2 regions of the Stenotrophomonas geniculata genome follow, and region 2 is predicted to be linked to the other one. Evidence: riboswitches for the same ligand, from Rfam matches in the RefSeq annotation. Region 2 holds a riboswitch; the other holds the start of a gene.
What was found. Region 2 has a riboswitch for glycine ahead of RI032_RS11090 (trimeric intracellular cation channel family protein). Riboswitches for the same ligand answer to the same signal wherever they lie in the genome.
Positions count from the first base shown of each region.

Region 1: linked by a shared signal. The riboswitch ahead of gcvP (aminomethyl-transferring glycine dehydrogenase) and the one ahead of RI032_RS11090 (trimeric intracellular cation channel family protein) in region 2 are both predicted to bind glycine.

Region 1 is NZ_CP140571.1:3,084,908-3,090,455, forward strand. It holds gene gcvP (aminomethyl-transferring glycine dehydrogenase) at 1-2,384, opposite strand, end outside; glycine riboswitch at 2,447-2,549, opposite strand; gene RI032_RS14105 (multidrug effflux MFS transporter) at 2,851-4,077, shown strand; gene RI032_RS14110 (siderophore-interacting protein) at 4,219-5,115, shown strand; gene RI032_RS14115 (hypothetical protein) at 5,199-5,548, shown strand, end outside.
Region 2 is NZ_CP140571.1:2,391,102-2,396,649, reverse strand. It holds gene RI032_RS11115 (glutathione S-transferase family protein) at 1-596, opposite strand, end outside; gene RI032_RS11110 (NYN domain-containing protein) at 708-1,487, opposite strand; gene RI032_RS11105 (NAD(P)/FAD-dependent oxidoreductase) at 1,611-2,891, shown strand; partial or broken gene RI032_RS11100 (nuclear transport factor 2 family protein) at 2,974-3,069, opposite strand; gene RI032_RS11095 (GIY-YIG nuclease family protein) at 3,240-3,515, opposite strand; glycine riboswitch at 3,556-3,645, shown strand; glycine riboswitch at 3,659-3,762, shown strand; gene RI032_RS11090 (trimeric intracellular cation channel family protein) at 3,847-4,464, shown strand; gene RI032_RS11085 (3-deoxy-7-phosphoheptulonate synthase) at 4,662-5,548, opposite strand, start outside.

The DNA.
Region 1 (5,548 bases), 690 kb from region 2:
CCGGTGTACAGGGTCTTGAAGTGCGGTGCCAGGCGCTTGGCGATGTAGTTGGCGTTGAGCTGCGCGACCTGGGTGGCCTTGCGCAGGCCTTCGCGGCCCATCATCGCGATGTACATCCAGCTGATCGGCAGGATCGAGGCGCTGCCGAAGCTGGCCGCGCTGACCATGCCGACCGGGCCGTTGTCACCCAGCTTGCCCGGCAGGAACGGCGCCAGGTGCTCCTTGACCGCGCACGGGCCAACGCCCGGGCCGCCACCGCCGTGCGGGATGCAGAAGGTCTTGTGCAGGTTCAGGTGCGAAACGTCCGAACCCCACTTGCCCGGCTTGGCCACGCCGACCAGGGCGTTCATGTTGGCACCGTCGGTGTACACCTGGCCGCCGTGCTTGTGGATGATCTCGCAGATCTCCACCACCTCTTCCTCGAACACGCCGTGCGTGGACGGGTAGGTCATCATGATCGCGGCCAGGCGGTCGCTGTACTTCTCGGCGTTGAGGCGGATGTCCTCGACATCGACGTTGCCGTTGGCATCGGTCTTGGTCACCACCACCTTCATGCCGCACATCTGTGCCGAAGCCGGGTTGGTGCCGTGTGCCGAATCCGGGATCAGGCAGATGTCACGGTGATCTTCGCCGCGCGAACGGTGGTAGGCGCGGATCGCCAGCAGGCCGGCGTACTCGCCCTGCGCGCCGGAGTTCGGCTGCAGGCTGACCGCGTCGTAGCCAGTGCATTCGACCAGCATCGCTTCCAGCGTGTCGATCAGTTCCTTGTAGCCCAGCGCCTGGTCGGCCGGCACCAGCGGGTGGATCTGCGAGAACTCCGGCCAGGTCACCGGGATCATCTCGGCGGTGGCGTTGAGCTTCATGGTGCACGAGCCCAGCGGGATCATCGTGCGGTCCATCGCCAGGTCCTTGTCGGCCAGCGAACGCAGGTAGCGCAGCAGTTCGTGCTCGCTGTGGTGGGTGTTGAACACCGGATGGGTCAGGAACGCGGACTGGCGCAGCAGGCCGGCCGGCAGCGCGTCGGCGGTGCTGGCATCCAGCGCGTCGACGTCCAGCGAAGCACCGAACACCGCAGCCACGGCGACGATGTCGGCGCGGGTGGTGGTCTCGTCCAGGCTGATGCCGACCGAGTCGCTGTCGATTGCGCGCAGGTTGTAGCCGGCGGCGCGGGCCTTGGCATGGATCTCATCGGCGTGCACGCCGGTGACATGCAGGGTGTCGAAGAAGTCGCCACCAACCTGCACGCCGGCATTGCGCAGCGCTGCGGCCAGGATCGAGGCCAGGCGATGGGTGCGGCGGGCAATGCGGGTCAGGCCTTCCGGGCCGTGGTAAACGGCGTACATCGAGGCCATCACCGCCAGCAGCACCTGCGCGGTACAGATGTTGGAAGTCGCCTTCTCGCGGCGGATGTGCTGCTCGCGGGTCTGCAGGGTCAGGCGGTAGGCCGGGTTGCCCTGGGCATCGACCGAAACACCGATCAGGCGGCCCGGCATCGAGCGCTTGTAGGCGTCACGGCAGGCCATGAAGGCGGCGTGCGGGCCACCGAAGCCGAACGGCACGCCGAAACGCTGGCTGTTGCCGACCACGATGTCCGCGCCCCATTCGCCCGGGGCGGCCAGCAGGGTCAGGGCCAGCAGGTCGGTGGCCACGGCCACCAGGCCGCCGCGTGCGTGCACGGCATCGACCAGCGCCTTGTAGTCGCCCACCTGGCCGAAGGTATCCGGGTACTGCAGCAGCAGGCCGAAGGCTTCCGCTTCCAGCGCTTCGGCCGGGGTGCCGACGCGCAGCACGATGCCCATGGGCTCGGCGCGGGTACGCAGCAGTTCCAGCGTCTGCGGATGCACGGCGTCGTGCACGAAGAAGGTGTCCGACTTGGACTTGGCCGAACGCTTGGCCAGGGTCATCGCTTCAGCAGCGGCGGTGGCTTCGTCCAGCAGCGAGGCGTTGGCGATTTCCATGCCGGTCAGGTCGGCGCACAGGGTCTGGAAGTTGATCAGCGCTTCCATGCGGCCCTGCGAGATTTCCGCCTGGTACGGAGTGTAGGCGGTGTACCAGGCCGGGTTTTCCAGGATGTTGCGCAGGATCACGTTCGGCGTGTGGGTGCCGTAGTAGCCCTGGCCGATGAAGCTGCGCAGCACGGTGTTCTTGTCGGCGATCGCACGGATCTTCGCCAGTGCCTGTACTTCGGTCATCGACTCCGGCAGCGCCAGCGGTGCCGGCGACTTGATCTTGGCCGGTACGATGGCATCGGTCATGCCATCCAGCGACGCGTGGCCGACGACATCGAGCATCTGCGCGATCTCGGCGTCGTTGGGGCCGATGTGGCGCTCGACGAACGCGTTGTGGTGCTCGAGCTCACGCAGGGAAGGGGTGTTCTGGGACATGGCGAAGGATCCGTCAGGAAAGGGCACACGCACGGGCACAAGCCGCCGGTCGGCGGTCTGCGGGGCGCCCCTCTGTCCTTTTGCCTGAGAGTTTAAAAGCGCGGAAAACCGCAGCTTCGTGCCCCTTCGGCGCCGGATCGAACCGGTCTCTCCAGAGTTGTGTTACGGGTGGTATCGGGCCTGAGCGATTACGGGCGTTGCGCCTTCGGCAGCGGTGTTCCGCTTCTCCCACCGTGTTGCCCGCCGATTATAGCCCGTTGCGGGCCCGGCCAGCGGCCGCCGGTCGGTGCCGCCGCGCCTGAATGGCCGATGGCCCGGCCGTGCGTTTTGTGCAGTGCTGCATGGCATCAGGCGCAATCCCCACCTATGATGGGCGGATACCCGAATTCATCTGGCGCCGTCCCCGTTGTTGCGGGACCGGCGCCCGCCGTGCGTGCCCCGCATGGCCCTGCCGGACGCTTCCTCCATGACCGCCGCTGTTGCCCCTTCCACCCGCCGCATGGCCCTGCTGCTTGCCGGCCTGGCCATGTTCGGCCCGTTCTCGATCGACACCATCTTCCCGGCGTTCCCGCAGCTGGCCCAGCGCCTGGCGGTGGACGAGGTGGCGGTGCAGCAGACCATCAGCGTGTACCTGCTGTTCTATGGCCTGATGAGTCTGGCGCACGGCCCGCTGTCCGATGCCTGGGGCCGCAAGCGGGTGATCCTCGGCGGTCTGGTGGTGTTCGTCGGCGCCTCGGTCGGCTGCGCGCTGTCCACCGACCTGTCCACGCTGCTGGCGTTCCGCGCGCTGCAGGGCCTGTCGGCGGGTGTCGGCATGATCGTCGGCCGCGCGGTGATCCGCGACCTGTACCACGGCCACGATGCCCAGCGGCTGATGAGCCAGGTGTCGATGCTGTTCGGCATCGCTCCGGCCATCGCACCGATCATCGGTGGCTGGATCCTGCTCAGTGGCGCCGGCTGGCCGCTGATCTTCTGGTTCCTGGTGGTGTTCGGGCTGGTGCTGTTGGCGGCCACCGCGCGCTTCCTGCCGGAAACCCATGCGGTCGAGGCACGGGTGCCGCTGTCGCCGCGCGTGCTGCTGCGTGACTACGTGCGCATCGGCTTCAACCCGCGCTTCCTGCGCCTGGCGCTGGCCGGCAGCATCGGTTTCGGCGGCATCTTCCTGTACATCTCCTCGGCACCGGTGTTCGTGATGCAGCACCTGCACCTGGGCGAGGGCGGTTTCGCCTGGTTGTTCATCCCCACCATCGGTGGCATGACCACCGGCTCGTTCCTGTCCGGGCGCATGGCCGGGCACACCACGCCCACACGCCAGGTCGCCATCGGTTTCAGCCTGTGCGCGCTGTCGGCGCTGCTGAATGTCGGCTACGTGGCGCTGTCGCCGCAGTTCGTGCTGCCGTGGGCGGTGCTGCCGATCTTCCTGGGCGGCATGGGCATGGCCCTGATCTTCCCGATCCTGGCCTTGGCGGTGCTGGACATGTACCCGCACCAGCGCGGCCTGGCCTCGTCGCTGCAGGCCTTCGTGCAGCTGATGATCAGCACCGTGGTGGCCGGCGTGGTGTCGCCGCTGCTCAGTGCCAGCCCGCTGCACCTGGCGCTGGGCCAGGCCGCGTTCTTCGGCGCCGGATTTGTTTTCTGGTACTGGGAACACCAGCGTGAACGCGCGGCGCAGGCAGCCTGCACGGGCCATTGAGCAGTGCGCAGGGGTAGGGCAGGCCGCGATGCCCGTAACGCTTGCGGCGAGGAACGACCGGACTAGGCTGGGGACTCCAGCCAGCCGGTGCGTGGATGCACGACAGCCAGCCGATCCGATGTCGTTGCATGAGGTTCCCCCATGGCTGCGCAGCAGACCTATCGCCTGTTCGAGGTGGCGCTGAAGGAGCGCCGCGTTCTTTCCCCTTCCCTGGACCGCATGGTGTTCACTGGTGCCGACGTGGCGCGGATGAAGACCGAAGGCCCGGACCAGCGCATCAAGGTGTTCTTCCCCTTGCCCGGCCAGGACGTGCCGCAGGTGCCCAGCGGCGAGGACTGGTATCCGCGCTACCGGGCGCTGCCGGACGACCAGCGCCCGCCCATGCGCACCTACACCATCCGCCACCTGCGCGCCGAGCAGGGCGAGGTCGACGTTGATTTCGTGCTTCATGGCGAGACCGGGCCGGCCTCGCGCTGGGCCATCCACGCGCGACCGGGCGACCGCGTAGTGCTGCTGGCCCCCGATGCCGACTGTGCTGACAGCAGCGAAGGCTGGGAATGGAAACCGCCGGCGGGAGTCGGCCAGGTGCTGCTGGTGGCGGATGAAACCGCGCTGCCGGCGGTGGCCGGAATTCTTGAGGAACTGGCGGCCATGGTCGACCCACCGCGCACGCTGGCGCTGCTGGAGGTGGCGCAGGCCGGTGATGCGGTGCACTTGAAGGCGCCCTCCAGCGCCGAGCTGGTCTGGCTGCCGCGCGGGCAGGCTGCCTACGGACAGCCGTTGCTGCAGGCGGTCCAGGCGCGGTTGGCAGCGACCTCGAGCGTGGCTGCCGGCGATGCGCTGGAGGAGATCGACGTCGATACGCAGATCCTCTGGGAGCAGGCCGATACCCGCGTGGCCGGTCCGCTGTATGCCTGGGTGGCGGGTGAGGCGGGGGCGGTGATGGCGATCCGCCGCCACCTGGTGCGCGATTGCGGGCTGGACCGCCGCGCGATCACCTTCATGGGCTACTGGCGGCATGGCAAGGTGCTGGACTGACCTGACTGGATCGAGCACGCGTGAAGCAGCGCTGCGGGCGGGGTGCGCTATCCTTGCGCCCCCCTTCGCAGCGGTACCGCACCATGTCCACCAGTTCCAAGACCCGCCGCGACCAGCGCCGTCGCCAGGAAAAGCAGGCCGCCAACAAGGCCGCCGCGCAGGCGTCGCCGGTGGAACCGCATGCCGAACTGCGCGATGCTCAGCGCACCCTGCTGGCCGGTGTCGTGCGCCGCGACGGCGAATGGGTGCTGGGCATGGACGGCCGCATCGCGGGCCACAGCGAGAGCGCTGCGCAGGTGCTGGCGCTGATCATGCAGGCCGGTGAGCTGCACGAGCGCAATGGCACGCCGGTGCGCCTGATGTACTCCGATGCACTGCGCGATGCCGCACAGGCCGAAGCGCAGGAGAAAGGCCAGACCTTCGAGGAATTCAA
Region 2 (5,548 bases):
CGCTGGTAGGCCGGCCGCTCGCGCAGGCGCGCATACCAGTCGGCCAGGTGCGGCAGTTCCGGGCGCTGGATCGGCAGTTCGAACCAGGCATAGATCAGCGAGCCCAGCGGGATGTCACCCATCGCGAATTTCTCACCCGACAGCCACGGCTGTTTGGCCAGCGTGGCATCGGCCATCGCCAGGTAGTCACCGGCACGCACGATGGCGGCATTGATGCGCGATTCGTCACGGTCGGCCGGGGCGGTGCGCATGATGCCCCAGATCAGGTCGGTGTACAGCGGCGCCATCCGCGAGGTGCTCCAGTCCATCCACTTCTCGGCCTGGGCACGCTCCATCGGGTCTTCGGCGTACAGGGTGCCCAGCGCGTAGCGGGCGCTCAGGTAGCGCACGATGGCGTTCGATTCCCACAGCGGCAGGCCGTGGTCTTCGATCACCGGCACCAGGCTGTTGGGATTCATCGCCTGGTACTCCGGCGTCTGCGTGCCGCCGTGGCTGCCACCGACTTCGATGGATTCATACGGCAGGCCGATCTCCTCGGCGCACCACAGCACCTTGCGGACGTTACTGGAATTGCGGCGGCCCCAGATCTTCAACATGCGGATTTTCCTTGCTGGCAATGCGAGCGGCAACGATACGCCTGATCGGGTGGGGTGTGTGCGTGCCGGATGCGGGATCTTGCATCCGGCGTTGCCGGCCAGCGGCCGGCACTACCGGTTCTTCTTCGGCAGCGCGCGCACGTAGGATGACTTGCCGTCCTTCTTCAGCTCGAACAGCCCGATCGCTGCCAGCAGGTCACTGAGCTTGCCGTAACCGTAGTTGCGCGGATCGAACGAAGCCTGGTTGCCGATCTGGCTGCCAACCGGCCCCAGGTGCGACCAGCCATCCTCGCCCTCGGCCGAGGACACCGCGCGGCGCAGCATCTTCACCAGCCGCGTGTCGCTGCGCATTTCCGCACCGCTCTTGCGCGGCCGCGCATCGTCGTTGGCTACCGGCTCGTTCGAGGCCTGTTCGCTGGAGGCCTGTTCGGTATCCGGCACGCTGGCGTGGGTCTGGCCCAGCGCTTCCAGGTAGGTGAACTTCGAGCACGCGTTGACGAATGGCTCGGGCGTCTTCTTCTCGCCGAAGCCATACACCTTCACGCCGTCGGTCAGCAGGCGCATCACCATCGGAGTGAAGTCGGCATCACTGGAGACGATGGCGAAACCATCGAGGTTGCGCGCGTACAGCAGATCCATGGCGTCGATCACCATCGCCATGTCCGAGGCATTCTTGCCCTTGCTGTAGGCGAACTGCTGGATCGGACGGATCGCGTACTCGTGCAGCACCGCCTCCCAGCCCTTCAACCGCGGACTCTTCCAGTTGCCATAGGCGCGGCGCACGTTGGCCACACCGTAGCGGGCGACTTCGGCCAGGACCTCGTCGATCTTCGAGGCCGGCGCGTTGTCGGCGTCGATCAACAGGGCGATGCGCTTTTCCGGTTCGCTCATGGGCTCCTCACGGGCCGTTGCCTGAACCCGAGTATCGCCGATTCACGCGGGCGCTGACGTGACAGGGGGCCATCATGCGAAGATGCCAAGCGCTTCCCCCAATGCCCCCACTGGAGTGAGTCGATGAGTCGCGAGCGCGTTCCCCACCTGGTTGTTGTCGGCGGCGGTTTTGCCGGTCTCTGGGCCACCCGCGCCCTGGCCCGCGAGCGCATACGCATCACCCTGGTCGACCGCCGCAACCATCACCTCTTCCAGCCGCTGCTGTACCAGGTGGCCACCGCCGGCCTGTCCGCCCCGGATATCGCCGCACCGCTGCGCCACATCCTCGGCCACCAGCGCAATGTGGAAGTCCGTCTGGGCGAAGTGGTGGCCATCGACAAGCAGGCCCGGCAGATACGCATGGCCGACGGCAGCACGCTGGACTACGACAGCCTGCTGCTGGCCACCGGCGCCACCCACGCCTACTTCGGCAACGATCAGTGGGCCGATGACGCGCCCGGCCTGAAGACACTGGACGATGCCATCGCGCTGCGCCGCAAGCTGCTGCTGGCCTTCGAACGCGCCGAGGCCGAACCGGACCCGGCAAAGAAGGCGGCGTGGCTGAGTTTCGCCATCGTCGGCGGCGGCCCTACCGGCGTCGAGCTGGCCGGCACCCTGGCTGAAATCGCGCGGCATACGCTGCGCAATGAATTCCGCCACATCGACCCGGCCAGTGCCAAGGTGCGGCTGGTCGAAGCCGGTCCGCGCGTACTGTCCTCGTTCCCGGAAGTGCTTTCGCTGAAGGCGCGCCGGCAGCTGGAAAAGCTGGGCGTGGAAGTGCTGACCGGCACTCCGGTGAGCGACATCGACAGCCAAGGCTTCAGGCTCGGCGATCAGTTCGTGCCGGCACGCACGGTGGTGTGGGCCGCCGGTGTGGCCGCTTCACCGCTGGCGCGCACGCTGGAGGTGCCGCTGGACCGCGCCGGGCGCGTGCAGGTGCAACCCGACCTCACCCTGTCTGGCCACCCGGAACTGTTCGTGGCTGGCGATCTGGCCGTATTGAACCAGGCCAACGGCAAGCCGGTGCCTGGCGTGGCGCCCGCGGCCAAGCAGATGGGCAAGTACGTGGCCGAGGTGATCCGCGCGCGCCTGCACGGCAAGCCCGAACCCGGCCCGTTCAAGTACGCAGACTTCGGCAACCTGGCCACGATCGGCCGCATGGCTGCGATCGTGCACCTGGGCCGGCTGCAGCTGTCCGGTGTGCTGGCGTGGTGGTTCTGGCTGGCCGCGCACGTGTTCTTCCTGATCGGCTTCCGCAACCGCATCGTGGTGCTGCTGAACTGGGCCGTGGCGTACTGGAGCTACCAGCGCAGCGCGCGCATCATCTTCGGTGATGACCAGGACGACCGGCGACCGAAGCGCTAGGGCCGCACGCATGCTCCTGTAGCGCCGAGCCATGCTCGGCTGCACTTCGCGCGGTTTGCAGAAGCCGAGCATGGGCTCGGCTCTACGGCGCCTTCGGTTTCGGGTACCACAGTGCGTTGACGATTACCCAGCGCTGGTCGAAGCGCCCCATGTGGAAGTAGTCGACAAACCACGGCGTTTAGCGAACAGCAGGGCGATCGTGGACATCCGGGTCTCCAGCGCTGAGGGCTGGGCGATCATGGCATGTGCGAGCCGCATCCACGCATGGCGTGGATCTACTGTAGAACCGGGCCCATGCTCGGCTTCACCATCAGGCAGCAGCAACAACAGCCGAGCGTGGGCTCGGCTCTACAGAAGCGCGGGATCCGGCGCCTGCAGCCAGGCCAGCTTGCGTTCGCGCGGCTGCTGCTTGAGCTGCCATTCGGCCCGTGACGCGGCGGCCCGGTCCGGGTACTCGCGCACGGCCAGCACGCGCAGCGGTGGCCGCGCCCGGGTGTAGCGCGCGCCCTTGCCGGCCTGGTGGGCAGCGAAACGCGCGCCCACGTCGGTGCTGATGCCGGCGTAATAGCTGCCATCCCGGCATTCGAGCAGGTACAGGAACCAGGGGCGGAGGGACGGGGCCATGCCCGGATTATGCCGTGCTGCACTGCAGCGGATATACTGGCGGCCGAATGCAGGAGAGAGGCGCCGCGCTGGCGCCCGCCGAAGGCGCAGGCTCCCATGATCGCTCAGGCCGGTGGGCTGGAATCCCACCAACCATGCATTCGACTCGCCGAGCTGGAGAGAGGTCACCGGGCACGCCCGGGACGATCCGCCGAAGGGGCACGCGGCCCATGCCGCTGAACTCTCAGGCAAAAGGACAGCGGGAGCGGCACCGGTCATCGTCATCCCGTCATTGCGCAGGCAGTGGCGGTAGTCGCGCATGGCCGGCCCCACCGCGCCCGGAGCCTGTCCCATGCTGCTGTCCGTCATCTACCTGATCGCCATTTCCGCCGAAGCCATGACCGGCGCACTGTCCGCCGGCCGCCGCCGCATGGACCTGTTCGGCGTGGTCATGATCGCCTGCGTCACTGCCCTCGGTGGTGGTTCACTGCGCGACATCCTGCTCGGCCACTATCCGCTGGGCTGGGTGAAGCATCCCGAGTACCTGGGCTTCACCGTATGCGCGGCGCTGATCGCCACCTGGGTCGCACGTTGGATGCACCACTTCCGCCGCACCTTCCTGGTACTCGACGGCCTGGGCCTGATCGCCTTCACCCTGATCGGCTGCTCGATCGCGCGCGAAGCCGGCCATGCGATGCCCATCGTGCTGATTGCCGGCATGCTGACCGGCGCGTTCGGCGGCGTGCTGCGCGACATCCTCTGCAACGAGGTACCACTCATCTTCCAGAAGGAGCTGTACGCGATCATCGCGCTGCTGACCGGCGCGGCCTACCTGTTGCTGCTGCACTGGGGCGTGGCCGATGCCACCGCAATCCTGTGCTGCCTCGGCGGCGGCTTCGCGCTGCGCCTGCTGGCGATCCACTACCGCTGGGAAATGCCGAAGTTCGTGTACCACGACGAAGTGCATTGAACGATAGCGTGTTCGCCGGGCATGGCCCGGCGCTACCCTTCGCACCCTGCACCACCCCGGCGATGTACCTGGCGCTGTCGCTCATGCGCAGCGCCAGGCGCATCGCCGGTGCAGATGGGCCGGACTCCAACTCCGACCGGCCCTGATCGCGGCCGCACCCCCGCAGGCGCTGGCCGCCATCCACACACGTGCCGCACTCAAGCGGCTTCGGACACCTTTACGTCGCGACGGGCGCGCACGGCCGCGGCCAGTCGCTCCAGCACCGTCACCGTGGTATCCCAGTCGATGCAGCCATCGGTAATGCTCTGACCGTAGACCAGCGGCTGGCCTTCCACCAGTTCCTGGCGGCCACCGACCAGATGGCTCTCGATCATCACGCCAACGATGCGCTGTTCGCCGTCTTCCAGCTGAACCGCGATGTCGTCGATCACCTTCGGCTGGTTCTCCGGGTTCTTCAGGCTGTTGGCATGGCTGGCGTCGATCATCAGGCGCGCCGGCAGCTTGGCCTTGGCCAGCACCTGGCAGGCCTCGGCAACACTGCCTGCGTCGTAGTTCGGCTGCTTGCCGCCGCGCAGGATCACATGGCAGTCGGGGTTGCCGGTGGTCGACACGATGGCGGTGCCGCCCTGCTTGGTGACCGACAGGAAGTGATGCGGATTGGACGCAGCACCCACCGCGTCAGCGGCGATCTTCACGTTGCCATCGGTGCCATTCTTGAAGCCGACGGGGCACGACAACCCCGAGGCCAGCTCGCGATGCACCTGGCTTTCAGTGGTGCGTGCGCCGATCGCGCCCCATGCCACCAGGTCGGCGATGTACTGCGGCGAGATCACGTCAAGGAACTCGACACCGGCCGGCAGGCCCAGCTTGTTGATGTCGCGCAGCAGGCCGCGTGCGATGCGCAGGCCCTTGTCGATCCTGAAGCTGCCGTCCAGGTCCGGATCGTTGATCAGGCCCTTCCAGCCCACCGTGGTGCGCGGCTTCTCGAAGTACACGCGCATGACGATTTCCAGTTCACCGGCCAGCGCGTCGCGCAGCGGCTTCAGGCGCTGGGCGTACTCGATGGCGGCCTTCGGGTCGTGGA